3 regions of the Streptomyces sp. LN549 genome follow, and region 1 is predicted to be linked to each of the others. Evidence: riboswitches for the same ligand, from Rfam matches in the RefSeq annotation. Region 1 holds a riboswitch; each other region holds the start of a gene.

What was found. A riboswitch is a leader RNA that binds a small molecule or an ion and turns the genes downstream of it on or off. The one in region 1 is predicted to bind cyclic di-AMP.
Positions count from the first base shown of each region.
Region 2: it holds a riboswitch for cyclic di-AMP, as region 1 does, so the genes downstream of both, SH922_RS24495 (NlpC/P60 family protein) here and SH922_RS20900 (M23 family metallopeptidase) in region 1, are expected to answer to the same signal.
Region 3: it holds a riboswitch for cyclic di-AMP, as region 1 does, so the genes downstream of both, SH922_RS04105 (transglycosylase SLT domain-containing protein) here and SH922_RS20900 (M23 family metallopeptidase) in region 1, are expected to answer to the same signal.

Region 1 is NZ_JAZHRI010000002.1:4,628,573-4,638,365, reverse strand. Features, by position in the region: gene trmB (tRNA (guanosine(46)-N7)-methyltransferase TrmB) at 1-506, shown strand, start outside; gene SH922_RS20910 (PrsW family glutamic-type intramembrane protease) at 614-2,263, shown strand; gene SH922_RS20905 (aldo/keto reductase) at 2,300-3,244, opposite strand; gene SH922_RS20900 (M23 family metallopeptidase) at 3,407-4,576, opposite strand; cyclic di-AMP (ydaO/yuaA leader) riboswitch at 4,588-4,741, opposite strand; gene SH922_RS20895 (PP2C family protein-serine/threonine phosphatase) at 5,022-6,185, opposite strand; tRNA gene SH922_RS20890 (tRNA-Met) at 6,399-6,472, opposite strand; gene SH922_RS20885 (hypothetical protein) at 6,924-7,310, shown strand; gene SH922_RS20880 (SHOCT domain-containing protein) at 7,455-7,865, shown strand; gene SH922_RS20875 (NAD(P)/FAD-dependent oxidoreductase) at 7,934-9,385, opposite strand; partial or broken gene SH922_RS20870 (FHA domain-containing protein) at 9,623-9,793, shown strand, end outside.
Region 2 is NZ_JAZHRI010000002.1:5,366,244-5,376,036, forward strand. Features, by position in the region: gene SH922_RS24480 (GNAT family N-acetyltransferase) at 1-758, opposite strand, end outside; gene SH922_RS24485 (NlpC/P60 family protein) at 802-1,848, opposite strand; gene SH922_RS24490 (hypothetical protein) at 2,204-2,557, shown strand; gene SH922_RS24495 (NlpC/P60 family protein) at 2,671-3,846, opposite strand; cyclic di-AMP (ydaO/yuaA leader) riboswitch at 3,845-4,011, opposite strand; gene pcrA (DNA helicase PcrA) at 4,270-6,708, shown strand; gene SH922_RS24505 (peptidoglycan DD-metalloendopeptidase family protein) at 6,929-8,497, opposite strand; gene SH922_RS24510 (esterase/lipase family protein) at 8,759-9,757, opposite strand.
Region 3 is NZ_JAZHRI010000002.1:916,875-926,667, reverse strand. Features, by position in the region: gene dhbC (isochorismate synthase DhbC) at 1-439, opposite strand, end outside; gene SH922_RS04130 (2,3-dihydro-2,3-dihydroxybenzoate dehydrogenase) at 501-1,298, opposite strand; gene SH922_RS04125 (ABC transporter substrate-binding protein) at 1,295-2,290, opposite strand; gene SH922_RS04120 (FecCD family ABC transporter permease) at 2,451-3,533, shown strand; gene SH922_RS04115 (FecCD family ABC transporter permease) at 3,530-4,579, shown strand; gene SH922_RS04110 (ABC transporter ATP-binding protein) at 4,587-5,420, shown strand; cyclic di-AMP (ydaO/yuaA leader) riboswitch at 5,717-5,899, shown strand; gene SH922_RS04105 (transglycosylase SLT domain-containing protein) at 5,905-6,783, shown strand; gene SH922_RS04100 (FG-GAP repeat protein) at 7,023-8,516, shown strand; gene SH922_RS04095 (dihydrodipicolinate reductase) at 8,630-9,709, shown strand; gene SH922_RS04090 (carboxymuconolactone decarboxylase family protein) at 9,706-9,793, shown strand, end outside.

The sequences.
Region 1 (9,793 bases):
GCTTCGGCATGGGCGAGGCCACCGCGCAGATGGCCGCCGACGACCCGGGGACCGGCATTCTCGCCGTCGACGTGCACACCCCCGGCCAGGGCAACCTGCTCGGTCTCGCGGACCGGAACGGCATGTCCAACATCCGGGTCGCCAACGGTGACGCGATCATCCTGCTGCGCGAGATGCTGGAGCCGGACGCGCTGGACGGGCTGCGGGTGTACTTCCCCGACCCGTGGCCCAAGTCGCGCCACCACAAGCGCCGGCTGATCCAGCCGGAGTTCCTCGACCTGGCGGCGCAGCGGCTGAAGCCCGGAGCGGTCCTGCACTGCGCGACCGACTGGGAGCCGTACGCCGAGCAGATGCTGGAGGTGCTGACCGCGCACCCCCGCTTCGAGAACACGGCGGCGGACGGCGGCTACGCACCACGGCCCGCCTTCCGGCCGCTGACCCGGTTCGAGGGACAGGGCCTGGACAAGGGCCACGTGGTGCACGACCTGCTGTTCGCCCGCCGCTGACCGGCCGAGGGGCTTCTGCCGCTGATCAGCCGGCGGGCGCCTGCCACCGCACCGGGAGCCGACCAGGCGCCATGGCCGTTGTCAGTCCCGCTCGTTAGGGTCGTGGGGTGTCCGACGGGTCTGTTCAGCGACAGTCACAGCCGGCCGTCCCGGTGCTCGAGGAGCATCGCGTCGGCGAGATCCTGGCTGCCGCGCCGGACCGGGGTCAGTGGCGCTACCGCCCGCGCCGCGTCGGCATGCTGTGGCGGAGCAGGACGCTCCGTGTCGTCGCCGTCTTCTCCGTGCTGGCGCTCTGCGGGCTGGTGATCCTCGCCCTGGTCCGTGACCAGACGGGGACGCAGGGGTTCCTCGTCGGTCTGGGCCTGGCCGTATTGCCCGTTCCGGTGTTGATGACGGCGTTCCGCTGGCTGGACCGGGTCGAACCGGGCCCGTGGCGCAACATGCTGTTCGCCTTCGCCTGGGGTGCCTGCGCTGCGGCCCTGGTCGCGATCATCGCGAATTCCTTCGCGACGCGGTGGATCGCCACCGCCACGGCCGACCCGGGCAGCGCGGACACGCTGGGCGCCACGGTCATAGCGCCCGTCGTGGAGGAGAGCGCCAAAGCGGCGGCCGTCCTGCTGCTCTTCCTCTTCCGGCGACGGGACTTCGGCGGGATCGTCGACGGCGTGGTCGTCGCCGGCTTCACCGCGACAGGTTTCGCCTTCACCGAGAACATCCTCTATCTGGGCAACGCCTTCGGTGAGGACCAGATGATGGGCTCGGGGTTCGCCTCCGTGACCGCGGCGACCTTCTTCATGCGTGCGGTGATGTCCCCGTTCGCCCATCCGCTCTTCACCGTTCTGACCGGTGTCGGTTTCGGGATCGCCGCAAGCAGTGCGCGCCATCAGCGCGTCCGGCGCATCGCGCTCCCGCTGCTGGGCCTGCTCCTCGCGATGGGCATGCACGCCCTGTGGAACGGGTCGTCCGCATTCGGCCCGTACGGCTTCTACGCCGTGTACGGGGCGTTCATGGTCCCGGTCTTCGGGCTGGTGACCTGGCTGGCGATCTGGGCCCGACTGCGCGAGCTGCGCACCCTCGGCGTCGAGCTGCCGGCGTACGCCGCGGCCGGCTGGCTGTCCCCGGCCGAACCCCTCGCCCTCTCCTCGATGCGGGCCCGCGGCATGGCCAGGGGTGTCGCCCGCCAACGCACGGCGGCGGCAACGGCGGCCGGCGGCCCGTACGGCAGGCCCCACAGCCACGCGTTCCACCCGGCATACGCTCCCGCGCACGCCCATCACCCCGCGCACGCCCGCATACCCGCCGCGGCGCGGATGGAGCGGAAAGAGGTGAAGGCCCAGGGCAGGGCGGCGGCCCGCACGGTCGCCGAGTACGAGTCGTTCGCGACCTCGCTGGCCTTTCTGCGCCGACAGGCCCGCCGTGGCACGGCGGGCCCGGACTTCGCCGAACGCGAGCGGGAGTTGCTGCACCACCTGTGGCAGCGCAGGGAGACCGCAGGCCCCGCCCTCGTGTACGCGGCACAGGCCACGGGCCGTCTGCGCTCCCGGTTCGTGCCTCCGGTGCGCCGGCCGTACCAAGGACAGGCCCAGGGGCAGGTCCCGGGCCCGGGCTACGGGGTGTACCCGCCCCACGGCGGTCACGCCCCGTATCCGCACCCCGCATACCCGTACGCCGGGCAGCCCTACAGCGCACCGACGTACACGAACCCTCCGCGCACCGACCCTCCGTACGACCAGCCGCGGTACGGACAACAGGGTTAGGGGCGGCCGGGCCGGCGGATCAGGGTCGGACAGGCCTCAGGCGGAAGCCTCGGTGAGGTCCGCCAGCTCCTGGTCCGTCAGCTGCAGTCCGGCGACGGCCACCAGCGCGGGAAGCTGCTCGACGGTACGGGCCGAGGCGATCGGTGCGGCGACGGTCGGCCGGGCGGCCAGCCACGCCAGCGCCACGGTCGCGATCTCGGCGTCCCGCTCCTGGGCCACCTTGTCGAGCGCGGCGAGCACCTTCCGGCCGCGCTCCGACTCCAGGTGCGTGGCCGCGCTCCCGGCGCGGGCGCTCTCCACGGCCGTGCCCGGACGGTACTTGCCGGTGAGGAACCCGGAGGCGAGGGCGAAGTACGGGACGGCCGCGAGCCCGGCACCGGCGGCGGTGTCCTGGAGCTCGCCCTCGTACGTGTCCCGGGAGACGAGGTTGTAGTGGGGCTGCAGGGCCACGTAGCGGGCGAGCCCCTCGCGCTCCGAGAAGTCCAGCGAGGCACGCAGCCGCTGGGGGCTGATGTTGGACGCGGCGATCTCGCGGACCTTGCCGTCCTTCACCAGCTGGTCGAGGGCGGTGATGATCTCCTCGACCGGGACCGTCTCGTCGTCGAAGTGCGTGTAGTAGAGGTCGATGTGGTCGGTGCCCAGCCGGCGCAGCGACTCCTCGGCAGCGGCCTTGATGGTGGTGGCGGAGAGCCCCTTGTAGGCGGGGTGGGCGCCGACCTTGGTGGCCACGACGACGTCCGAACGGTTGCCGCGTGCGGCGAGCCACTTGCCGATGAGGGTTTCCGACTCGCCGCCCTCGTTGCCGGGGACCCAGGCCGAGTAGGCGTCGGCGGTGTCGACGAAGTTGCCGCCGGCCGCCGCGTACGCGTCGAGAACGGCGAAGGACTGCGCCTCGTCGGCGGTCCAGCCGAAGACGTTGCCCCCGAGGGCGAGCGGGAAGACCTGGAGACTGGAGGAGCCGAGCTTGCGAAGAGAAGTCATGGGTGGAACAACCACTTCCGCGGGCTCCGCTATTCCGTGGCCTGTGCATCTTGATCCGGTGCAGCGAGCGGACGGAGACAGACCGGCAGCCCTGACGTCGGGGGGTGAGCGTCAGGGCTGCCGGGGTTTCACGGGCCGGGGAGCCGGCGTGGAGGAACGGTCTCAGACCGTCAGGCCCCGGGCCTGCAGCCAGGGCATCGGGTCTATGCCGGTGCCGTCCGGGGTGTGGACCTCCAGGTGGAGGTGCGGGCCGGTCACGTTGCCGGTGGCGCCGACGCGTCCGATGGTGTCGCCGGTCGTGACCTTCTGGCCGATGCTGACATCCATCGAGGACTGGTGGCAGAACCACAGCTCCGTGCCGTCCTCCAGCTCCAGGACCGTGCGGTAGCCGTAGGAGCCGGAGTAGCCGGCCGACTTGATCGTGCCGCTGTGGATCGCCTTGATCGGCGTACCGGTGGGCGCCGCGAAGTCGAGGCCCGTGTGGTAGCCGGAGGACCACATCGATCCGGCCTCGCCGAAGGTCGAGGTGATCGTGTACGAGGAGGTGGGGATGGCGTAACTGGCGGCGAGCTTGGCGAGCCGCAGGGCTTCCGCCTTCTTCGCCGCCTCCTCCGCCGCCTTCTTCTTCTCTGCGGCGATCTTGGCCTCGGCGGCGTCCTGCTGCTTCTTCGCCTCCGCGGCGGCCTTCTCGGCTGCGGCCTTCTCGGCTGCGGCCTTGACCTCGGCGTCGGCGGCGTCCTGCTGCTGCTCTGCCTGCTGGAGGATGCGGGCGCGCAGGGCCTCACCCGCGTCGGTGGTGCCCTGCTCGGCCTCGGCGGTGGTGATGCCGGCGGTCGTCAGCGGGGCGGAAGCGGTCTCGGCCACGGCCTTCTCCGCCGCGGACTCGGATTCACCCGAGAACAGTGCGCCGACGCCCGGGAGGGACTTGGCGTCGGGGAGATTGTCCGAGATGGAATCGGGAAGAGAGATGGAGACCGGCGGCTTGCTCTGGGCGGTGGCCATGCCACCCGCACCGACGGCCGCGATGACGCCGACGCCGAGGACGGTGGAGCTACGGGCCAGACCGTTGCGCTGCTTGGCGACGCGGTGCTTGCCGCGCACGGGACGGACGGAGTCCTCGGTGGGATTCCATTCCTCCCAGGCCCTGTCGGGCCCGGAGTCGTCGGCGCGGAAGTCGATTCCGAAGCCGCTGCCCCGATCGGTCCCGTGATCGGTCGCGTAGGCGGCCCCGTGCTCCGCACCGACAACGGTGCCGGGCCGGGTCGCGAAGTCATCGCCGTACTCGGACACGAACCGGGAGGGAGCTTCGGGGGCAGGCTTGTTGGACGCCACGGGGGCGCACTCCTTTCCTTCCTTCTCGCCTACCGGGTTAGCTGACGGGTTCGGAGCAGGAAGGTCTCCTACGGGTTCCTCCGTCTCGTCACAAGACAGAGATGCCCGATTCACCCCATGTAGGTGGTTCCCCGGTTCCCTTGCGGAATTCGGCGCTCGCGCACGGTGCCGCCACTGACGGCGGCTGGGACAACCGCGCTGCGTTATCGAACGTTAATAGACACCGGGGTCCGATTCCAAGCCGTTCCCACTGATCGTTCAGGTCTTTGGCCTGGACTTTACGGGACACAACCGGGTGGAAACGGACGAGTTGATCACCCTTCAGCCACTACCCGCTTTCTGACGTTGCGTCAAATGTTATGCGGAGGGATGCCCTTCGGTTACGGACGGTGGCATCGCAGCCAAACCGCTCCCACCGCACCCGGCCCTGGGCTCAGGCTCGGGCTCATCCGCCACCGTCCCCCAGGCCGACGATCTTCACGGTCCTGCGCCGGTCGGGCTGGCCCTCGGCCGGCCGGCCGACCGCGAGCAGCGCCATGTCGTCCGTCGACTCACCGCCCGTGTGCAGCCGCACGTCATCGGTCAGCGCGGACAGCAGCTCCTCGGGCCCCGGGAAGATCCGCCCCCTCAGCCGCTCGGCGGGGGCGTAGAAGACCCCTTCGGCGTCACGGGCCTCGGAGAGGCCGTCCGTATAGAGAAGGAGCGTCGCCCCGGCGGGCAGTTCCCACTCGTCGGCCCGGTCCGGCCACACCCCCAGGTCCATCCCCAGCGGCAGCGCCGGCACCGAAGGCCCGAGCACCTCCAGCGCCCCGTCCGTGTGCAGCAGCAGCGGCTCGGGGTGGCCGCGGTTGACGATCCGCACCACGGACGCACCCGGCGGGATCTCCGCCAGCACGGCGGTGACGAACCCCTCGACCGCATCAAGGCCGCCGCGGGTGCTCGCCTCGCGCGCCAGCGCACGCTCCAGCCGCTGCGCCACGCCCTCGAGCGACTCCTCCTGCTCGGCCGCCTCCCGGAACGCCCCGATGATCACCGCCACCGCCTCCACGGCGTCCAGTCCCTTGCCGCGCACGTCCCCGACCACCAGCCGCACCCCCTGCGGGGTGTCCGTGACCGAGAACAGGTCGCCGCCGACGAACTCGTCCGCCTGCGCCGCCTCGTACCGCGCGGCGACATGCAGCCCGCCGATCCGGTCGGACGGCGTCGGCAGCACCGCCCGCATGGCGGTCTCCGCGATGACCCGGGCGGAAGCCAGCTGCTCGTTGCTGCGCCGCACGACCCCGTTGATCACGACAGCGAGGACGGAGACGGTGAGGACGGTGAGCAGTTCGATGGAGGGCACGACCTGGATCAGGGTGCCGCTGTAGATCCGCACCCCGGCGACCGCCAGCAGCGCGGCGACGCCGGTGCGGACGGTACTGGCCAGCGAGAAGAACGGTGCGGCGATCAGCGGCGCCGCCGCGAACAACGGGATGGCCGTGAAGGCGGGCGGGGTGAGGACGTCGAACAGCACGCCCCCGACGATCATCAGCGCAGGCAGAGCCCGGACGAAACGGCGGGTCCGCACCCCACCTGCGCGCCTCTTCCGCCGCTTCTCCCGCTTCCCCACCTGCTGGTCTCCTGCCCGGTGCGCCCACGGCCGCGGACGGTACCGCGCACCACCCCCAGGCTTCCCGGAGCAGGGTCGCGGGGCGACTCCTCGTCGGCCAATGGGGGTACGTACGCGGCATACGGCCCGCGCCGGCCGGCGACCCGGCGGGCCGACGGCGTACAAACGAATCAGGCCCGGCACGCTGTATGCATGCCGGGCCTGATTCTTCAGTAGCGGGGACAGGATTTGAACCTGCGACCTCTGGGTTATGAGCCCAGCGAGCTACCGAGCTGCTCCACCCCGCGTCGGTAAACACAACTCTACGGCATGTTCGAGACGCTCATGACCACTCGGCGTCCACACCCCTCAGTCGGCACCCGGTCCGGGCCGCCGATCCCGCAGCGACCGGACGGTGCCCGCGCACCTGCCCGTCACGGCCCTCCGCCGACAGCGACGGCCAGCCCTCCCCAACCACATTGCAGGGACAGCCGATCGGCACCGCCAAACCTGAACAAACCACCCTCACTGCCCCCTTGGCGGCGGCAACCGCTCCACTTCCGCGGGCGATCTTCACCATGCCGTCAAAGTGTCGGAAACGAGAAGGTGTTGCACGGAACACGTGTTCTGCCGCAAGGTAACTGCTGCATCCCCCGGACCGGTGGGCTGCCCGTGCGAGCAGGCCCCGAGCGCGCATGTCGCCGCGCCCGTCAAGCCGCTCCCGGACTCCCATCGCAGCCTGTCTGGAGGGCCCCGACGATGACCGCACCGCTCACCCCCGCTCCCGCCCCTGCCCCGACCGCCACGGCCGCCCCGTCCTCACCCGTGCGCGGCGCCGTCATCAGCGGCCTCATCGGCGGCCTGATGGGGGCGGTGATGAGCGCGCTGGTGAACTACGCCGCCGTCGGCCTCCCGGACAGCGAATCGGTCAACGCGGTCAACCACGCGATATCGGGCCTGATCAGTGGGTTCATCGCCGGCTTCATAGGCATCCTGGTGCACAGCCGGAAGACCTCGGCGGCCGCACGCGCAGCGGAGGCCCAGGCCGGATCCTCGATCCCGCAGCAGGCCGAACCCGTAGAGCGCTCCACCGACACCGCCTCGGCAGAGGCCCCCGCCTCCGCCGCCTCCGTGCCGGAGAAGTAGGCGTCGCCCCGCGTCACGCCGCACCCGCCCGCTCCCCCAACCCTCTCCTGGCGGAACACAGGAAACCTCAACGGGCGCCTGCATAAATGCGGTGATATGACTGATTTCAGACTCAGCCATTCGACGCGGCGCCTGGAGTGGACGATGGACGACTACCCCCTGCTCAACCTGTTCTGGACCATGCTCTGGTTCTTCCTCTGGATCATGTGGCTCTTCCTGCTGTTCCGCGTCATCATGGACATCTTCCGAAGCGACGACCTCGGCGGATGGGCCAAGGCGGGCTGGCTGATCCTGGCACTGGTGCTGCCGTACCTGGGCGTTCTGATCTACGTGATCGCACGCGGCAAATCCATGGGGACGCGTGACGTGAAGGACGCGAAGGAACGGGACGCGGCCTTCAAGGCGTACGTGAGAGAGGCCGCGGGCACGTCCGACGCGAACGGTGCGCCGAAGAGCAGCCACGTCGAGGATCTGTCGAAACTCGCGGACCTCAAGGACAAGGGCGCCATCACGGAAGAGGAGTACCAGCGGGCGAAGACGAAGCTCCTCGTCTGACCACCGGGCACACGGCGCCGGTGCCGGCCTCTTCACGGCCGGCACCGGCGCCGTGCCGTCGTGTCAGGTCACTGCGGCCGGTCTCGGAGCGTCGGCCCCGTGCGCCGCACGGCCGACTCCCACTCCTCGCGGGCGGGACCGTCGAACCCGGGCGTGAAGTCCGGGTGCTCCGCCAGCCAGCACGCCACGCGGGCGCGTACCTCCTCGGTGCCGTAGGCCTGATCGGCTGGCTGGACGAGATGGCGGATCCGGGCCCGCGCCCGCATCACTACCGGGTCGTCCCAGGAGCATGCGGACAGGGCGGCCTTCTCGCGTGCCGCAGCCGTGGGCTGCCGGGGCAACCACCGCTCGGGGTTCCTGAGTTCGGCCTCGTTGGCCCGGTCCATGGCGACCTGGATGTCGAACCAGGGGCGCAGTGTCCGCCCGGCCCAGCGGTGGTAGCCGGCCGCGAACGCCGCCGGGTCGTCGGCGGCGGCCGGGGCATGGCCGGCCACCCACTGCGCCGCCCACAGGGCCAGCGCCACGCCCTGCCCCATCGTGGGATTGGTGTGCGTGACCGCGTCGCCGACCCCGACCAGCCCGGTGACGACGGGCCCGGCCGCGTCGGAAAGCCCGGTCCAGCGGTTGTCGAGGCCGCCCATCGCGAGCACCCCGGAGATCGCCTCCGGGCACAGGTCCAGCCATGCGGCCACGGCGGGAAAGGTCCGGGCCACCCGTTCGAAGACCTCGGGGTCCGGGAGCGCGCCGCGGGTGGGGTCGGCGGTGGACACGGTCAGGAACACCGCGAAGGTGCCGTTGTCCGACGGGAACACCCCGCCGACCGCGAAGGCCGCCACCGATCCCGCCTTGACCCGCCCCGGATTCCCCGGCCCGTCCGGGGGCAGCCGGTACCAGCGGCAGAAGTACGCGATCCCGATGCGGTGGTTCTCCACGACCGCGTCCCGGCAGCCCGCGGCGGACAGCCAGCCGGGCACCGGGGACCGGCGCCCGCCGGCGTCCAGCACCAGGTCGGCGTCGTGGCGCCCGGACCGCGACCGCACCCCCGTCACCCGGGGGACGTCACCAGGAGCGCCGCCGTGCCGGTCCACGACGAGCCCCTCGGCGGGCTCCCCGAGCCGGACGTCGACGGTCGGTTCGCGGTGGACGGCATCGTGCAGCGCCGCCTCCAGCACGATGCGCCGCGTCTGGACCGTGACCAGGTCCTCGTCCCCCGGGCGCGCGGGCGGGCGCTCGGCGAACCAGTCCAGCTCGTTGCGTTCGCCCGCCCCCATCCGGAGCATCGCCTCGTACACGTCGGGGGTCTCCGCGCGCAGCACGGTACGGACCGGTGCCAGAAGCCCGTGGGGCTGGACGGCCTGGGGCACCCCCGGGCGCCCCCAGTCGAAGAAGTCCGCGTCGAGATCACGCCCCGGCCGGTATTCGTCCCGCTCCAGCACCGTGACCGCATGCCCCCGACGGCCCAGGAACAGCGCGACGGCCAGGCCGCCGATCCCGCCACCGACCACCGCGACCCTCGTCAATACAGCTCCCTCGAATCCGTGTTGGCGATACACGGTAGCCCAGGGTGCAGTGGCTCTCCCTCGGGCGGACGCAGGGTTCTGATCGCCGTCCCCCAACAGGCCTCGTACCGACGGTGAACGGTGCAGGCGGGGCTCCCCCGACGTAACGCACCTACGCTGCCCGCCTCGCTCACACCTCAGGAAGTTCACGCCACTGGGGCGGAGTTGACCCTATGAGGTCATAGGCGGAAGCCGTAGGGCGCCGGCGAACACGTCAAGGTCGCGCCGGGCCGCGTGGACGCGCCCGTGCCGTTCGAGCTGTCGCGCGTGACCCTGTCCGCCGCGGGTGACCTGCTCACCTTCGACGTATGGGCACCGCGGCACGCCTTCCGGACCGCCGAGCGCAGCGGGCTGGAGGGCGCAGGCACC
Region 2 (9,793 bases), 740 kb from region 1:
TCGGGGTCGAGCGAGATGTTCAGCTTCTCGCCGATCCGGCGGTAGCCGATGGCGGCGTAGATCCGCTCCACATCGGCGTCGCCCGGCTCCAGCCAGACCACCCGGCAGCCCCGCGCGAACGCGGTCTCCGTCAGATGGACGGAGAGCGCGGCCCCGATGCCTCGGCGGCGGAAGTCCGCCGCGACCGCGAGACCCGCCAGCTCGCTGAGACCGTCGACCGGGACCGAGCAGCCGCCCGCGCCCGCCGGGGTGCCCCCGACGGTCGCGAGGGCGGCGACCCCGCCGTCCGCGGCGGCGGTGCGCAGCCACTGGGCCGTACCGGCCTCGGGCTCACCCGTCCCGCCGTAGCCCAGGTGCTGGACCAGGGCTGCGGCCTCGAACTCCGCGTCCGTGGCGGGCTCCGCCATCACCAGGCCGTCCACCGGCTTCGGCGGCAGCAGACCGCCGGGGGCGCAGGCCAGGAGCGGGGCGCGGTTCTCCGCGGTGAACCCGGCGGCCAGCAGTGCGGGTTCGACCGCAGGTGCCCAGGTGGGCAGGAACTCCAGGCGCGGCATCCGGTCCCGTTCGCGGAAGGCCGCGATCAGGGCGTCGAGTTCGGCGGGCGTCGGCTCGGCGCCCTGGTCGGGAATCGCGTAATTGGCGTACTTCAGGGACCAGTTCGGGTTGTAGCGGATCACGAACGGGCCGACCCGGACGTGGTCCGGGGAGCGGAGCGTGAGCGTACGGGCATGGGTCTGGACGTCGACGTCCATGGGCATGTGCGAGTTTCCTTCAGGCCGTTCCGGTTCGTCGGCCGGGAGCCTATGCCACCCGGGTCGCTCCCGCGAAAGGCATTTGGTCGATCGGTGCGACGCGGACCGGGGCTCCCGGGCGCGGGGCGTGGATCATCTGGCCGTTGCCGACGTAGAGGCCGACGTGGCTGATGCCCGAGTAGAAGAACACCAGGTCCCCGGGGGCGAGTTCGGAGCGTGCGACGCGCCGGCCCGCGTTGATCTGGGTGTACGTGGTCCGGGGGAGCGAGAGGCCGGCGGAGCGGTAGGCGGCCTGGGTGAGGCCGGAGCAGTCGAACGAGGAGGGCCCGGTGGCGCCCCAGACGTAGGGCTTGCCCAGGGCGGTGTAGGCGAAGGCGACCGCTTCGGCGGCGCGGGCGTTGGGCGCCTGGGCCGAGCCGCGCGGGGCGCTGCGGTCGGCGTGGGCGCCGCCGCGGCCGCCCTCGGAGGCGTCGTAGGAGGCGCGCTCGGCGGGGGAGAGGCGGGCGAGCAGCTGTCGGGCCTCGGCGAGTTTGGTGCGGACCGTCGCCTTGTGCTCCTTCAGGGCGGCCTGGCGGGCGGCGAGCTCGGTCAGCTGACCGGCGGCCTCGGCACGGACCTGGGCCACGTCCGCGACGCGGCGCTGCACGGCGCGGACCTCGGTGGCGCGCCGCTCGCCGGCCCGGTCCACGTACGAGGCGCGCTGGAGGTACTGGTCGGGGTCCGAGGAGAGCGCCAGCTGCACGGCGGGGTCGATGCCCCCGGAGCGGTACTGCGCGGCGGCGTACGAACCCAGCGCGTCGCGTGCGGCGTTGAGCCGGTCGGTCCTGCGGGCGGCCTCGTCGCGCAGGGCGTCCACGGACTTGGCGGTGGCGGCGGCCTTCTCCTTCGCGCCGTTGTACTGCTCGGTGGCGACCTCCGCCTCCCGGTACAGCCGGTCCACCTCGGCCTTCACCTGGGCGGGGGTCGGCGCCGGATCGGCGTGCGCGGATCCCGGCAACGCGGCGGCGGTCGCGGCCCCGGCGAAGGCGAGCGTCGCTGCGGTGCGGGCAGCAGAGCCGGTGTACGGGCGCTGCTTGGGTTTCCGGTGCGCTGCCACGAGGGCGGGCGTCCTTCCTTTCGACGGCCCGCCGGGGTCTACCGACGGGCCCGCCCGGTCCGGCGGCGGGCCGCCAACAGGGGGAGCGGCCCGCCGCCGAACCTCGGCGGGGTGACCGGGAACGCCGTCCGGGTGCGGATCGGCGGTGTGCCGGCCACCTGGACAGGGACGCTAAACCCGGGACACGGGAAAGAGTTGTAATGACGCCTATTGTCTTAACTTGGCGTTGCGTTGTCGCCGGATGATCGGAAAAATTGCACCAGAGTCAGGCAATTGGTGCATCTCGCGGTCAAGTGGTCACTTAGGTCGACCGGGCTGCGGAGTGCTGATATGGCCGGGGCTAGGCTGCGGAACCATGCGTGTACTCATCGATGTCTTCGTCGCCCTGCACATCATCGGCATCGCCTCTCTGCTGGGCGGTTTCCTCACCCAGATGAAGGCGATGGGTGCGGGCACGGCACGGTTCGTCCCGGCCATGCTGCACGGCGCGCTGACCATGCTGGTCACCGGAATCGCACTGGTCGGGCTCGACCAGGCCGACGACCACCCGGTGAACAACGTCAAGATCGGCATCAAGCTGCTGATCCTGGTCGTGATCCTCGGGCTCGTCTACGTCAAGCGCGACGAGGAGAAGGTCGACAAGGGCCTCTTCGCCGCGGTCGGCGGACTCACGATCGTCAACATCTTCATCGCCACGCTCTGGACCTGAGCCGTGTCACCGGCGCATGAGAACGCCGCTGTCCGAACCCCATGGGGTCCGGACAGCGGCGTTCTCATGACCTGGGCTTGGGCTCGGACCCGGGCTTGGGTCTGGAAGCCCGTCTAGCCCGGTCGCACGCTTCCGTAGATCGGCATGTAGAAGATCGACTCCTCGCGCACGTTCGCCCCCGGCTTCGGCGCGTGGATCATCATGCCGTCGCCCTTGTAGATGCCGACGTGGCTGATGTCGTCGTAGAAGAAGACCAGGTCCCCGGGCTGCAGGTCCGCCGTGGCGATCCGGGTGCCGACGTTCACCTGGTCCCAGGTGGTCCGCGGAATGTCGACGCCGGCCGCCTTCCAGGCCGCCTGGGTGAGCCCCGAGCAGTCGTACGAGGCCGGGCCGGTGGCCCCCCAGACGTACGGCTTGCCGAGCTGCGCCCTGGCGAACGCCATGACCTTCTCGGCCTTGGTCGAGGCGTCGGTCCCGGAACCCGTGCCGGTGCCGGTGCCGGTCCCGCTTCCGGTGTCCGTACCGCTTCCGGTGTCCGCCTCCTTGGCGGCCTCCTCGGCCTTGCGGGCAGCCTCGGCCTTCGCGGCGGCCTGCTTCTTCGCCAGTTCCGCAGCCTTGCGCTTGGCCTCCGCCTCCTTCTTGCGCTCCAGCTCCGCCAGACGCGCCTTCTCCTCGGCGGTCAGCTTCGACAGCAGGCTGCGGGCCTCGGACAGCTTCGTCTGGACGTTCTGCTTGCTGGTGCGCAGCGTCGCCTGCGACTCGGTGAGCGTCTCCAGGCTCGCCACGGCCTCGGCCCGCTGCTTGGACGCCTTCGCCTGCTGCGTACGGAAGTCCGAAACGGCCAGCGTCTGGCGCTCGGTCATCCGGTCCATGAGATGGGTCTGGTCGAAGAACGACTGCGGGTCGTCGGCCAGGAAGAAGGTGGCGGTCGGGGCGAGGGCGCCGCCGCGGTACTGGGCGGCGGCATAGGTGCCGAGTGTCCTGCGGGCCTCGTTCAGCTTCTCGGTGCGCCGGGCGACGTCGTCCAGCAGGGTGTCCACCTTGGAGCGCTGCTTGGTCGTCGCCTCCTTCGCCTGGTTGTACTGCTGGGTCGCGGTGCCCGCCTGGCGGTAGAGGTCGTCGACCTTCTTCTGCACGTCCTCGATGCTGGGCTTGGGGGCCGGGGCGGCCAGTGCGCTCTGCGTGGACAGCAGAGTCACCGACGCCAGCGCGGCGGTCGTGAGCCCGACGGCGGGGCCGGTGTTGCGCACCAGGGTGCGCGGTTTGCGATGCGACGCCAAGGCCGGCATCTCCTTCCGTGGACCGCCTACCGGGTTAGCTGTCGGGTTCGGGCGGAACGGAAGGCTGCCCTACGGTCCTGGTGGGGGATTCGGACCGATTCACCCCGGTGATGCGTGTGGGTCCCCGGTTCCGGACTCCTGATGCGGGCAGCCCGGATTCGGCGTGGACGCCCGGTCGGCGTGGATCGCCTCTGGGGGTACGGGCCGCCCGAACGAGCACGCTAGCCAACTCATGGTGCCGCTGTGAAGGTTGATGTTCGATATGCCCGATACATTTTCGTGACCTCGACGGATCGGGGTGCTGTGGGCCCGGTGGACCTGGAATTCCCCCACGCCGTGCGGTCCGCCGCTCGCTCTGTGTGTCCGGTCGTGAGTGCGTGGTTGGTCACTCGGGCCCGGAGTGTCAGTGCGGCGCCCTAGACTCGGACAGCGATGAGCAGCCTCTTTGACGACAGTTTCCTGGCCGGCCTCCAGCACACGGAGGAAGGGCCCCCGCCGCCCCCCGAGGACTCCGCACCCGAAGCGGTGCCGGAGGACCTCTTCGCGGGCGTTTTCGACGGGCCCCCGCCGCCCCGCGACGCGTACTACCGCGACGGGGCCCACCGCCCGGTCGTCGATGCCGCCGCGCTGCTCGACGGGCTGAACACCGAGCAGCGCGCAGCCGTCGTGCACGCCGGGTCCCCGCTGCTCATCGTCGCCGGTGCCGGTTCGGGCAAGACCCGGGTGCTGACCCACCGCATCGCCCACCTGCTGGCCGAGCGCGGGGTGCACCCGGGCCAGATCCTGGCGATCACCTTCACCAACAAGGCCGCGGGCGAGATGAAGGAGCGCGTCGAGCAGCTCGTCGGGCCGCGGGCCAACGCCATGTGGGTCATGACCTTCCACAGCGCGTGCGTACGGATCCTGCGCCGCGAGTCGAAGCGGCTCGGCTTCACCTCGTCGTTCTCGATCTACGACGCCGCCGACTCCAAGCGCCTCATGGCCCTGGTATGCCGCGATCTCGACCTCGACCCTAAGCGCTTCCCGCCGAAGTCGTTCACGGCGAAGGTCTCCAACCTGAAGAACGAGCTGATCGACGAGGAGACCTTCGCCGGTCAGGCCACGGACGGCTTCGAGAAGACCCTCGCCCATGCCTACGCGCTGTACCAGTCCCGGCTGCGCGAGGCCAACGCCCTGGACTTCGACGACATCATCATGACGACGGTGCACCTGCTCCAGGCGTTCCCCGACGTCGCCGAGCACTACCGCCGCCGCTTCCGGCACGTCATGGTCGACGAGTACCAGGACACCAACCACGCCCAGTACACCCTCGTGCGGGAGCTGGTCGGCCCGGCCGGTCCCGAGGACGCCCCCGCAGAGCTGTGCGTCGTGGGTGACGCGGACCAGTCGATCTACGCCTTCCGTGGCGCGACCATCCGCAACATCCTCCAGTTCGAGGAGGACTACCCGGACGCGACGACGATCATGCTGGAGCAGAACTACCGCTCCACGCAGACGATCCTGTCCGCGGCCAACGCCGTCATCGAGCGCAACGAGAGCCGTCGCCCGAAGAACCTCTGGACCAACGCCGGCACCGGCGCCCGGATCACCGGATACGTCGCGGACACCGAGCACGACGAGGCGCAGTTCGTCGCGGACGAGATCGACCGGCTCACGGACGCCGGGGACGCGAAGGCGGGCGACGTCGCCGTCTTCTACCGTACGAACGCCCAGTCCCGAGTCTTCGAAGAGATCTTCATCCGCGTCGGTCTGCCCTACAAGGTCGTCGGCGGCGTGCGCTTCTACGAGCGCAAGGAGGTCAGGGACGTCCTGGCCTACCTCCGGGTCCTCTCCAACCCCGAGGACACCGTCCCGCTGCGGCGCATCCTGAACGTGCCCAAGCGCGGCATCGGCGACCGGGCCGAGGCGATGATCGACGCCCTGTCGATGCGCGAGAAGATCTCCTTCCCGCAGGCGCTGCGCCGTGTCGACGAGGCGTACGGCATGGCTGCCCGCTCGTCGAACGCGGTGAAGCGGTTCAACACGCTGATGGAGGAGCTCCGCACGATCGTGGAGTCCGGCGCCGGACCGGCCGTCGTGCTGGAGGCCGTCATGGAGCGGACCGGCTATCTCGCCGAACTCCAGGCGTCCACCGACCCGCAGGACGAGACCCGGATCGAGAACCTTCAGGAACTCGCCTCCGTGGCGCTCGAGTTCGAGCAGGAGCGGGCGGAGGAGGAGGGCACGGGCACGCTCGCCGAGTTCTTGGAGAAGGTCGCGCTCGTCGCGGACGCCGACCAGATCCCCGACGAGGACGAGGACGGCTCCGGTGTCGTCACGCTGATGACGCTGCACACCGCCAAGGGCCTCGAATTCCCCGTGGTCTTCCTGACCGGCATGGAGGACGGCGTCTTCCCGCACATGCGCGCGCTGGGACAGGTCAAGGAGCTGGAGGAGGAGCGCCGGCTCGCCTATGTCGGCATCACGCGCGCCCGCGAGCGGCTCTATCTCACCCGGGCGGCGATGCGCAGCGCATGGGGCCAGCCCTCGTACAACCCGCCGTCGCGGTTCCTGGAGGAGATCCCGGACCAGCACCTGGAGTGGAAGCGCAAGGGCCCGATGGCGGCCCCGGCGGGACCGACGGCGGGCATCACCTCGTCGCTCTCCGCGTCCCGCTCGCGCTCCGGCCCCTCGGGCTTCGCGACCCGGCGGACCTCGGACAAGCCGACGATCACGCTGGTGGCCGGCGACCGGGTCACCCACGACCAGTTCGGTCTGGGCACGGTGACGGCGGTCGAAGGCATCGGGGACCAGGCGAAGGCCACGGTCGACTTCGGGGACGAACGGCCGAAGAAGCTGCTGCTGCGATACGCACCGGTCGAGAAGCTCTAGGGCGTGTTTCGAAAGTAGCGCCGTCCGCCCGAAGGGCGGGCCCGGCGGCGTCTGGTGCGTGCGATCGCAAGGCGGAGGGTCGCCCCGATACTGGTTGTATCGGGGTGATCCCGACAACGCGGCGAGCGTGCGTGCCAGACGCCGCCGGGCAGGCGGGACTTTCGGAACACGCCCTAGCGCTCTCGGGATCTCCCGCGGGCGGCCAACCGCCGCCCGCGGATCAGTTCGGGTTGACGTTGTGGCTGCGCAGCCAGGGCAGCGGGTCGATGGCCGCGCCGCCGCCGGGCCGCACCTCGAAGTGCAGGTGCGGGCCGGTCGAGTTGCCGGAGTCGCCGGAGTGCGCGATGACGTCACCGGCCTTGACCGAGCCCGAGCGGATCCGGGTGCTGCTGAGGTGGCAGTACCAGGTCTCGGTGCCGTCGGCCGCGGTGACGATGGCCATGTTCCCGTAGGCGGTGTTGAACTGCGTACGGACGGTGCCGTCGGTCGCCGCCATCACCGGCGTGCCGTAGTCGACGGGGAAGTCGATGCCCGTGTGCACGGACATCCAGTTGACGCCCGCCTGGCCGAAGTACGCGCTGAGCCGGTGATTGGTGACCGGCATGACGAACTTGGGGCGCAGGGCCTCCTTGCGGGCGGCCTCCTCCGCACGCTTCTTCTTCTCGGCGGCCTGCCGCGCCTTCAGGTCGATGCGCTCCTGGGTGCGGCTGGCGCGATCGGCGAAGTTCTCCGCGTCTGCGCTGAGGTTGGCCAGCTGGGTGTCCAGCTTGTTGTTGGCCGCGACGGGCTTGACCGTGCCGGGGTCGGCGGCCGCCATCGACGTGGTCTCGTCCTTCTTCTCCTCGCCGGCGCCCATTCCGCCCACGGACGCTGCGGCGATGCCCGCCACGCTCATCACGCAGGCGGACGGAACAGCGACGGTGAGGAGTGCGGAACGCTTCGCGGGGGAGCGCCTGCGGCTGCGGCTTCCGCCACCGCTGCGGGTGACGGGGCGGCCTGCGGGGCGGTGGCCGGCGGCCGGCGCGGATTCGTGACCGTCGGTCTGATCGTCGGCCTCGGACCGGGTGCCGTCGGTGGCCTCGGCGTCGGGGTCCGTCTCCGGGAGGCTGAACTCGGCGGTCCGGTAGGGCTCGTACGGATCGTAGGGATCGTAGGAGGCCTGCTGCTCGTACGCCGCTTCGTGCGTCGTCGTGGGGGAGGCCTGCTGCTCGTATGCCTCGTTGACTGCGTACGGATGCTGGGCCGTCTGTTCGGATGCGTGCGGCGTCGCCGCGGTGTGCACGGTTTGCTGTTCGTGCTCGGGCGTGGCGCCGGTGTTCCAGGCGGTGGCGTCGTACGCGCCGGTGTCGTATCCCGCTGTTCCGGTGTCGGCCCACTGGCCGTTCTGGTGCCAGGCGGTCGTGTCCCACTGGCCTGAGGCGTCCGGGGCGCCGTGCTGGGCCGGGATCGTGTGGCCGTAGCCGCCGTCCGCAGGGATCCAGGTCGCGCCGGTGTCGTACTGCGGGCCGGTGTCGTACGGGTACTGCTGCGGCTGCGCGGTGTGGGCCGGATAGTCGGCGGAGTGGCCGTACTCGGCTGTGCGGTGCGCGCCCGTGTCCCACTGGGAGGCGTCGTACGTGCCGCTGTAGTCGGCCTGGCCGGTGCCGTAGGGGGCGGCATAGGCCGTCGTGGTGTCGTACGAGGCGTCGTAGTCGCCGGGGAGAGAGCCGAAGAGCGGGTCGCTGTCGAAGCCGCCCATGGAGTGGCCGTCGTATCCGGCGTACCCGGTGTGGGGGTGCTGGTCGTTCACCAACTTCTCTCTCGCCTCGACAGCAGGACCAGTGTTTCCGGGGTCCGATGAGGACTCCGGGGGAAGCAGTGGCCGCGACTGTACCCGGCGGTACGCGACGCCGACAATCTTCGACGCCTTCCGAGCGCTCAGGAAACGGGCAATCGGCCGCCTTTCGACGGGCTGCTCACACAGCCTTGGCTCTATGTTCGAAACTCGTTCTATTTGTGGGAGAGGTGAGGTGCTGACGGTGCGGGGTGAGCCTTCGGAAATGCGGCAGATTCAGGCCACGGAGGCGGCGTCGGCCGACCCGTGGGCCGACGCGTGGGCATCGAGCGCCCGGCGGATGGCGGCGGCCACGGCCGGATGCACGGGCAGCGCGAGATGGCCGACCCCGCTGACGCGTACGTTCACCACGTCGAGGTCCGGGTGGTCGATGCAGGCCGCCTCGACGGGGACGATGACCTGGTCCAGCTCGCTCCAGAAGCTGACGAACCGGGTGCGGCAGCCGGGCGCGGGGAGCCGCAGCTCCTCGATCGGCGCCGAACCGCTGCGCATCTGGCGCACGATGGGGTGGGCGCCTGCCAGCGGGGCGACGGCGGTGCCGCCGTGCGGCGTGCCGAGGGTGACGAGGGTGCGGACCCGCCGGTCACCGCCCAGTCGCTGGACGTAATAGCGCGCTATCAGGCCGCCGAGGCTGTGCCCGACGATGTCGACCTCGCGCTGGCCGGTGCGGGCGCAGATCTCCTCGATGTGCCGGCCGAGCAGCTCGGCGGCCGTGCGGATGTCGCAGGTCAGCGGGGAGTAGTTGAGCGACTCCAGATGGTGCCAGCCGTGCCGGGCCAGTGAGCGGCGCAGCAGGACGAAAACGGAGCGGTTGTCGATGAAGCCGTGCAGCAGCACGACGGGCGGCCGGTCGGGGCGCCCGGTGGGCAGGGCGGAGGTTCCTGCGGGGACGGGGACGGGGGCGGTCGTGGGTGCGGATGCCGGGCCGGATCGTCCAGGCGTGCCGGCCGTCGTTCCGGTTGGCGCGGCTGTGGTCGTGCCTGTTGCCGATTCTGGTGTGGTTCCGGCCGCGGGGTGCCGCTCGCCGGTGATGCCGGTGGGATACAGGAGCGCGTGCCCTGCGAGCACCACCAGCTCAAGGGCGGTTGCCTTCAGCAGCGCGGCGGACAGCCGGGTGGACGGGATCCGGGCGGACGGCAGCCACGCGGACGGCAGCCACGCGGTGCCCGTACACAGCCGGCGCAGCAGTAGGGGAAGAAAAGGCAGGGTCTTCATGGTGACCTCCTGCTCCGGCACCAGGGGAGAAGCGGC
Region 3 (9,793 bases), 3.7 Mb from region 1:
CGGCGACCGCCGCGGTGTACGCGCCGGCCTCGGGGACCTCCCGGGTCTGCCAGGTGCCGGGCTCAGCCGGAGGGCCGGGGAGTGCGATGAGCGGGTCCTCGCACAGCGCCGATGTCCGGCGGACGGACTGCGGGACCGCCAGTGAGTGGGGGGCGCCCGGAGTGAAGGGCAGCGCGCCCACGACGATCGGTGCCGGGTCCCCGGCGCGCCGCCGGGCATCGAGCACCTCGCGCACCCGGGAGGCCAACGGCCTTGTGTCGTAGGGGACTTCGGCTGCGATGCCGGATGCGAGCAGGGTCCGGTGCGCCGAGGCCAGGAAGCGGTCCGTACCGGGCCGGTAGGCGTCCAGCAGTGCGGTGGCCGCACCGGGGGAGGGGGGAGGGGAGGTGTGGGGCGCGGCCCGGTGCGGGGCGGTGGGTACGCGCAGTGAGGCAGACATGTCTTCTTGTCTCCAGTGGGGGAGGGCTGCGATCCGCTGTCGAAGGTGCCGGGCGGGCGGGTCAGGCCCGCAGCGTGGCGCCGCCGTCGACGTAGAGGTCGTGCAGGGTGATGTGGCGCGCACGGTCGGACACGAGGAAGGCGACCGCGTCGGCGATGTCGGACGGATCGGCGATCCGTCCGAGCGGTATGCCCGTGCGATAGCTCGCCCCGTCCCCTTCGATGACCCGCCGGGCGGCGGCCTCCTCGTCCTGCGCGTCGCCGGACGGCCACATGCCGCGCTGCATGTCGGTGAGGGTCGAACCGGGCGAGACGGTGTTGCAGCGGATGCCCAGGGGCGCCAGTTCGAGGCCGAGGCACTTGGTGAACATGACGGCGGCGGCCTTCGAGGCCGCGTACGCGGCCATGTCCGTGCGGGGGATGCCCGCGGCGTTGGACGCGACGGTGACGATGCTTCCCGTCCCGCGGCCGGCCATCCGGCGCGAGACGGACCGCGAGACGTGGAACACCCCGTTGGTGTTGACGGCGAAGGTGGCCGCCCAGTCCTCGTCCGTCAGCTCGGCGACGGCCGAACACCGCAGTACTCCGGCGACGTTGACCGCGATGTCCAGCGGGCCGAGCGTGTCCTCGGCCTCCGCGACGAGTGCCTCCACGGCTGCGGAGTCCGTGACGTCGAGAGTGCGGGCCGCGACCTGCTCGCCGTACTTCCGGGCGAGCGCGTGGACGCCGTCGGGGGTGACGTCGGTGGCCAGGACACGGGCGCCGCGCTCGACGAGGGCGTGCACCACCGCCTCGCCGATCCCGCGGCCCGCCCCCGTCACGAGGGCGATCCGGCCGGTGAGTTCCGGGGCAGGATTCACTTGACCATGGCCTTGCGGATGTCGTCGAGCACCGAGACGGCCGCCTGCGCGCCGCCCAGGCTCGTCCACTTGGTGCCGTCGATCACGGTCGCACGATCGTTGCTCACGGCCTTGAGCTGCTTGTACGCAGGCTTCTTGGACAGCTCGCCCACGAGGTCCTGGTCCGATCCGGTGGAGGTGAGGGTGCCGATGAAGAGCCAGTCCCCGTCGATCTCCTTGAGGTTCTCGTCACTGATCGGGGTGGAGTGGCCCTCGCCCTTCTCGTTCTGGATACCGGGGCGGGTGAAGCCCAGGTCCTTCAGGACGTCGCTGATGAACACGCCCTGCTGCATGACGGCCGAGCCCTTGGCCGAGTAGCGGGCGACGGACACGCTCTTGCCGGCCTCCGCGCCCAGGTCCTTCTTCAGGGCGGCGGCCCGGGTGCCGTAGTCGGCGAGGAACGCCTCGGCCCGGTTGCCCTTGCCGAGTGTCTTCCCGGTGAGCGAGAGCGCCTTCTTCCAGTCCTTGGTGCCGTCGATCGTGACGACCGTGGGCGCGACCTTGCGCAGCTGCTGGAGGACCTGCTCGTCGGCGAGCTGGCCGGCGAGGATCACGTCCGGCTTGGCCTGGACGACCTTCTCGATGTCCGGTCCGGTGACCGCACCCACCACGGGGATGCCCTTCGCCTGGTCCGCGAGGTAGGCGGGCGCGCCCTTCTGTCCGCGGCCGGCGGTCAGACCCACCGGCTTCACGCCCAGTGCGAGAGCCGCGTCCAGGTCCATCTCACTGAGGACGACCACACGCTCGGGCGCCGAGGGGACCTTCACCGACGTCCCGGTCGCGTCCGTCACCTGAGTCGTCGTCGCGGACTCGGACCCGCCCGAATCGCCAGAACCCTCCGAAGCCTCGGAGGACCCGCAGGCGGTCAGCGCCAGGGCACAGATGCCGATCAGGGAGGCCGCCACCGAGGGGCGGACGAGGCCGCGGGAAGAGAAGGTCGAATTCGGGGCCATGGCCTGGAATCTCCGTTGCGTTCGAGTGATGAGGTCGGTCCGGGTGGCTGCTCCGCCGCACCGAAAGGGGACAGGGCAGGGCGATTGACGCCGTTTCAGGGCATGGGGGAGCCCTGGGGCCGCCGACAGCCGCCCGGCTTACTTAGGTTAGGCTAACCATATGTCGATCGTGCAAGGGGGACGGCCCGCAACCGGAACCCGCCCCACCGAAGCCCCGCCACGGGAGGGACGCGCGGCCGTGTGGGCGGCCGCCGGTCTCGTGCTCCTGCTGCCCGCCCTCGTCCTGCTGTCCCTGCTCATCGGCACCGGGTCCAGTTCGGCGGGCGGCGCCTGGGACTACCTCGTCGGTGACCCGGCCGCCCGGGCGGACGCACAACTGCGCCTGGCCGTCGTGGACGTGCGCCTGCCGCGCACGCTCGCCGCGGTGCTGGTCGGGGCGTGTCTGGGGACGGCCGGGTGCCTCCTGCAGGCCGCCACCCGCAACCCCCTCGCCGAGACGGGGCTGCTCGGCGTCAACTCGGGGGCCGCCTTCGCCGTGGTGCTGGGGCTCACCTACTTCGGCGCGGACTCGCCCGCCTCGTTGCTGGTGTGGGCCCTGGCCGGAGGCATGGTCGCCAGTGCGGCCGTCCTCCTGTTCGCCGCTTCCGGACGCGGCGGCGGCTCCCCGCTGCGGCTCGTCCTGGCCGGATCGGCGCTCGGCGCCACCTTCCACGGCCTCACCTCGTACGTCCTGCTGGGTACTCAGTCCACCTTCGACACCTACCGCTACTGGACGATCGGCTCGCTCGCCGGCATCGAGATCTCCGACCTGCTGCCCCTGCTGCCCCTCATCGCGGTGGGCCTGCTCACCGCACTCGGCTGCGCCCGCCCGCTGGCGGCGCTCGGGCTCGGGGACGACGGCGCCCGCTCCCTGGGGCACCACCCCGGCCGGATCCGCCTCGTCGTCGCCGGGGCCGTCTCCCTGCTCGCCGGATGCGCCGTCGCCGTGGCCGGGCCCATCGCCTTCCTCGGACTGTTCGCGCCCTACGCCGCCCGGGCGCTGGCAGGGGCGCGCATGACCGCCCAGCTCGTCCTGTCCGCCCTGATCGCGGCCGACATCATGGTCGTCGCTGACGTTCTCGCCCGGATCGTCATCCGGCCCTGGGAGACCCCGGTCAGTGTGCTGCTCGCCTTCGTCGGCGGCCCCCTGCTCGTGTGGATCGCCCGCTCCTCCCGGCTGTCCACCGCAGGGGTCCCGGCATGACGGACGTGACCCCGCCCGACAGCGTCGTGCTGCGCACCGGAACGCTGTCCTGGCTCCTCCCGAGGCGCAGCGCGCTCGCCGCCGCGCTGCTCCTTCCGCTGCTGGCCCTTCTCATCACCCTGGCGGTGATGGCGAGTTCGACCGGCATGAGCCTGTCGGAGACCCTCTCGGGACTGCTGGGATCGGGCGATGCCGGCACCGTCATGATCGTGCGGGACTTCCGGCTGCCCCGCATCTTCACCGGCCTGCTGGTCGGTGCCGCCCTCGGCATCGCGGGCTGTCTCACCCAGACTCTGGCCGGCAACCGGCTCGCCACGCCGGACCTGGTCGGCGTCAACGAGGGCGCCACCGCTGCCGTGGTCGCCGCCGCCGCGGGGTCCGCCACCGGCATGGTCGGCAACTGGTGGCTCGGGCCGCTCGGTGCCGTGGCCGCCGCGGCCCTGGTCGTCCTGTGCGCCGGGGGAGCGGGGAGTGCCGGCTACCGGCTGCTGGTGGCCGGGATCGGCGTCTCCACCTTCATCGGCGCGGTGAGCGATCTGATCATGTCGCGCGAGAACGACAACACGGCGGGCGGCGTGTTCCTCTGGGCCGTCGGCAGCCTCAACGGGCGCGACTGGGATGCCGGCGTGCCGCTGGCCGTGGCCCTGCTGTTCCTCGTCCCGCTGTCGCTGGCGGCCGGGCACCGCCTCCAACTGCTGCGCTTCGGCGACGAGGTGGCGAGTTCCCTCGGAGTCGATCTGCGCCGGGTGCGTACCGTCGCTCTCGTCCTCGCGGTGCTGCTGGCGGGCACGGCGGTCGGGGTCGGCGGCCCCATCGCCTTCGTGGCACTGGCGGCGCCGATCCTCGCCCAGCGGCTGACCGGTCCCACCCGCGTGCCGGTCACCGGCTCGGCGCTGACCGGAGCCGCACTGATCGCCGCGGCCGATGCGATCGGACGCGTCGCCGCTCCGGTCGAACTTCCCGTCGGGGTCGTCACCAGCGTCCTCGGCGGCCCCTTCCTCCTGTGGGTACTGCTGCGGCCCGACCCGGCCGCCGGAAAGGCGTGAGCCGCACATGACCGAGAATCCGACCGGTGCGAAGGCGGGACTCGAAGTCCGTGGCCTGCACGCCGGATACCCGGGCCGCCCCGTCGTCGAGAACGTCCACCTCACGGTCCCCGCCGGACAGGTCGTCGCGATCGTGGGCCCCAACGGCTGCGGGAAGTCGACCCTGCTGCGGACCGTCGCCCGGCTCCACCGGCCCGAGTCCGGCACGGTACTGATCGGCGGGACGGACATCTGGCGGACCGGCCGGCGCCTGGCCGCCCACCATGTCGCCCTGCTGCCGCAGTCGCCGCGCGCCCCCGAGGCGGTCACCGTGGCCGGTCTGGTGCGCTACGGCCGCAGCCCGCACCAGGGGCTGCTGCGCCAGTGGTCGCGCGAAGACGAGCAGGCGGTACGCGATGCACTCGACGCCACCGGCACCACCGCACTGGCCGGGGAGCGCATCGACCGGCTGTCCGGCGGTCAGCGCCAGCGCTGCTGGCTCGCGATGGTCCTGGCCCAGCAGACCCCGGTCGTCCTGCTCGACGAACCGACCAGCGCCCTCGACCTCGGGCATGCCGTCGAAGTCCTGGAACTCGTCCGCGAGGTCGCGGCCACCGGCCGCACCGTCGTCATGGTCCAGCACGACCTCGCCGCCGCGGCCCGTTACGCCGATCTGCTCGTCGCGATGAAGGGCGGCCGCGTCATCGCGCAGGGTGCTCCCCGCGAGACGGTCGACGAGGCCTTGGTGAAGGAGCTCTATGCGCTCGACGCGGACATACTCCGCGCCCCGGGCGACGGCTCACCGGTCGTGGTGGCGCGCAGCCGTACAGACGTGGCCGCACAGCCGACCCCTGCACCGTAATGTCCTAATTGTACGAAAAATCGGAATTGCAAAGAATGCTCACGGGGGTCGCTTTTCCGTGGGTCAGAACCTCTGAATATCCAGCAAATCGCCCCTTTCGGGCGCAGTGGTCAGCGTCACGTTTCCCGCTCCTGACGCACAACCGGAGGCTTCGGTTCCCTGTTGCGCCAAGAAAGTTGCCCCGCTCGCATGTGACCGGCGTCCCACATTTCCTTTGATTGATCTTGCGAATTAATTGCGATCAAGAATTCCGGGCTTGTTTCGCCTGCCCTTTCTCGCTTACGGTCACCGTCAATCCGGATGGAACGCCGAATCCTGCCGCCGTCCGGTAACCCGACCACTCACGTACGGCAGGAGCGGGGGACCCAGGTTTGCCGCCGGTCCGGAATCCGGAGCGGCTAGGGGTGAAGTCGCCATGTGCGGCCGGACATCTCCAGTCCGAACCCGACAGCTCACCTCGCAGGCGGCGGAGAGGAAAAGCGCCATGCCCTTCAAGGGTCAGCACCGTCGTTCCAAGTCCACCTCCCTGACCCGCGGTTTCATCGCCGTGAGCGCGGGCGGAGTCGTTCTCGCGCTCCCCCTGATCGCTGCCGGATCGGCTTCTGCCGCACCCGCCCAGGCGGTCGTAGCGGAAAAGGCCGCGGCCCCGACTTCCGTGTCCGGCAAGGAAATTGCCGTACAGAAGGCCGAGTCCACCACCTATTCCGTGGTCTCCGGTGATTCGCTTTCCAAGATCGCCCGGGGGCATTCCCTCAGTGGCGGCTGGGAGCGGCTGTACCAGGACAACCGGAGTGCGGTTGGCGGCAACCCCGACCTCATTCACCCGGGCCTGAAGCTGACCATCGGCGCCAAGTCCGCGGCCGCCGCACCCAAGGCCGCGACCAAGAGCGAGTTCAAGGCGGAGAACACGTCCGGCAGCGCCTCGCAGCCGTCGGCCGACCGGGCCGAGAGCACCGACCGCGCCGACCGTTCCCAGCGGACGGCGACGCCCGTCGCCGCGGAGACCGCCGAGACCACCCCCGCGCAGAGCGCGACGGCGTACACCGACGACCTCGACGGCTGGATCAAGGAGTCCCTCGCCGTCATGGCCGAGAACGGCATCCCCGGCAGCTACGACGGCATCTACCGCAACGTCATCCGCGAGTCCTCGGGCAACCCGCAGATCGTCAACAACTGGGACTCGAACGCCGCCGCCGGCACTCCGTCCAAGGGCCTCCTCCAGGTCATCCAGCCCACGTTCGACGCGTACCACGTGCCCGGCACCTCGCTGGACATCCTGGACCCCGTCGCCAACATCACCGCGGCGTGCAACTACGCCGCCGCCACGTACGGCTCGATCGACAACGTCTTCGGGGCCTACTGACCCACCGCGGTTCCCGCCCCCGGGGCGGAGTCGTGAACAGGGGTGGAAGGGAGCTGAGCTGCTCCCTTCCACCCCTTTTGCCATGCCGTACAACCCTTGCGCCGCGAAGCCGGTCCAACAGGGCGCCAGGAGGACAACGGGCTCTTCCCGGCGTCCCCCCGGATCAGATCAGGGGCCTGCTCGGCGGATCATGGTCCGCCAGGCCCTAGCCCGGTCATCCTTGAACCGAGGAGCCGCTCGTGCGCACCCACCGTTCGGCCGCCGTTGTCGCGGCCTCATTTCTCCTGATGGCAGGGGCCGCAGTCGTCGCGCCCTCCGCCTACGCCGGCACCCCCGGCGGAACGCACGCAGACGACCGCAACACCGACTTCAACGGTGACGGCTACGAGGACGTGCTCATCGGCGCGCCCGGTGGGACCATCGGCGGCCAGAAGGGCGCGGGCTACGTGACCGTGCAGTACGGCGGGCCGGGTGGCATCGGCACCACCCGGGGCGCCGTACTCAGCCAGAACACCACCGGAGTGCCGGGCGCCGCCGAGGCGGGCGACGGCTTCGGCCGCGCCCTGACCTCCGGCGACCTCGACGGGGACGGGTACGACGACGCGGTCGTGGGCCTCCCCGGCGAGAACGTCGAACCGGTGACCGACGCGGGCGGCATCGTCGTCCTGTGGGGTTCCGCGAAGGGGCTCTCCGGCGCGGACAGCGACTGGCTGCAGGCCGAGGAGCCCACCGCCGGCGCCAGGTTCGGCAGCGCGCTCGCCGCGGCGCACTTCAGCCCCGACATCCCGGGCGACCAGCTGGCCGTGACCGACCGCACCGACCTCAGCCTCTACCAGTACGAGGCGGCGGCCCGGCGGCAGTCCAGGGCACCGGCGCCCACCTCACGCAGCAGCCTCATCCCCGGCACCCCGGGGCGGGAGATCGTGCCCCGCGCCATGACGACCGGCGACTACGACGGCAACGGTCTCGCCGACCTCGTCATCTCCGGCGTCACCGTCGGCGGGGAGCCGGGGCACGGCTGGTCCGCGCTCTTCCTCGGTGACGTCCAGGGACTCCGGTACGACCACGATCTGCGCGGCGGCCCCGCCGTCGCCTCAGGCGACATCAACAACGACGGCTACGACGACCTCGTCACCGGGGAGCCCAGCAGCCCCGACGACGGCGGCGAATCGATGACCGGCGGTGTGGTCGGCGTGTACTACGGCAGCCTGGGCGACGGACCCGTCGGCGCCGAGGGCCCGGGAACCCCGCCCGTGTGGTGGACGCAGGACACCTCGGGCGTCCCCGGCAGCTCCGAGGCCGGTGACGGCTGGGGCGCCGACCTCTCGGTGGCGGACACCGACGGCGACGGCTACGCGGACGTGGCGATCGGCGCCCCCGGCGAGGACATCGGCACGGTCGCCGACGCGGGCGCCGTGTGGGTGCTGCGCGGTGCGGCCGGCGGACTCACCGCCACCGGCGCCGCATCATGGGACCAGGACTCGGTGAACGTGCCGGGCGCGCCCGAGAAGGGCGACCTCTGGGGCGGCCAGGTGCGGCTGACCGATCCCAACAACGACGGGCGGTTCGGTCTGCTGTCCGCCGCGCCCGGAGAGAACGCCGGCAACGGCGTCGGCTGGGTGTTCTCGTCCGGGCCGGGCGGCGTGACGGCCTCCGGCTCATGGACGTTCGACGCCCGGCCGTTCGGCGGTCCTGAGACGGGCGCCGGGTACGGGACCACGATCGACGAGTAACGACGCCCGGCGGAGCGGACCGGGGCGGGCCGATCGGACCTGTCCCGGGCCCCGCCCAACCCGGTGCGCGATGCCACTATGAACCTTTCATCCCGCGCGCTACCCTCCGCCGCATGATTTCCACGGTGGTCTGGGGTACCGGCAATGTCGGCCGCGCGGCCATCCGCGCGGTCGACTCCCATCCGGCCCTGAAACTCGCGCACGTCATCGTCCACGACCCCGGCAAGGTGGGCCGTGACGCGGGCGCCCTCGCCGGTCTGGACCGCGATCTGGGCGTCGCTGCGACCGACGACATCGACGCGGTGCTGTCGACCTCTCCCCGAGCCGTCGTGTACGCGGCCTCCGGAGACATCCGCCCCGACGAGGCGCTGGCCGACATCACCAGGGCGGTGGCCGGGGGCGCCGTCGTCGTCACCCCGGCGCTGTACGCGCTCTACGACCAGCGGGGCGCCCCGCCCGAGCTGCGCGAACCGGTGCTTGCCGCCGTCGCCGGCGGTGGCGGATCGCTCTTCGTCTCCGGCGTCGATCCCGGCTGGGGCAACGACGTACTGCCCCTGCTGATCAGCGGACTCGGCTCCACGGTGGACGTGATCCGCTGCCAGGAGATCTTCGACTACTCCACGTACGACCAGCCCGACTCGGTCCGCCACCTCATCGGCATGGGACACCCCATGGAGTACGAGCCCCTCATGCTCGCGGCCTCCGTCCCGACCATGGTGTGGGGCGGCCAGATACGGCTGATGGCCAGGGCCCTGGGCGTGGAGCTCGACGACATCCGCGAGACCATGGCCCGCCGGCCGCTCGAAGCCACCGTCACGACCAGGACGATGGGCGAGTTCGAGGCCGGCACCCAGGGTGCTGTCCGCTTCGAGGTCCAGGGCGTCGTCGAGGGCGAACCCCGCATCATCATCGAACACATCACGCGCATCCACCCGTCCTGCGCCCCGGACTGGCCGTCGCCGCCCGACGGCGCCGGAGCCCACCGGGTGATCATCGAGGGCCGCCCGCGCATCGAGGTCACCGTCGAGGCCACCGACGAGGGCGAGAACCGCTCGGCGGGCGGCAACGCCACCGCGGTCGGCCGGCTGGTGAACGCCATCGACTGGCTGGTGGACGCGGAACCCGGACTCTACGACGCCCTCGACGTACCCCTGCGTCCCGCAGCCGGCCGATTCGGAAGGAAGCAGCCATGATCATCGACATCCCCGAGGGCCAGGAACCGATCGGCTACGTATGGGGCGACATGGTCCCCGGCATCGGCATGGCCGCCGCGAACT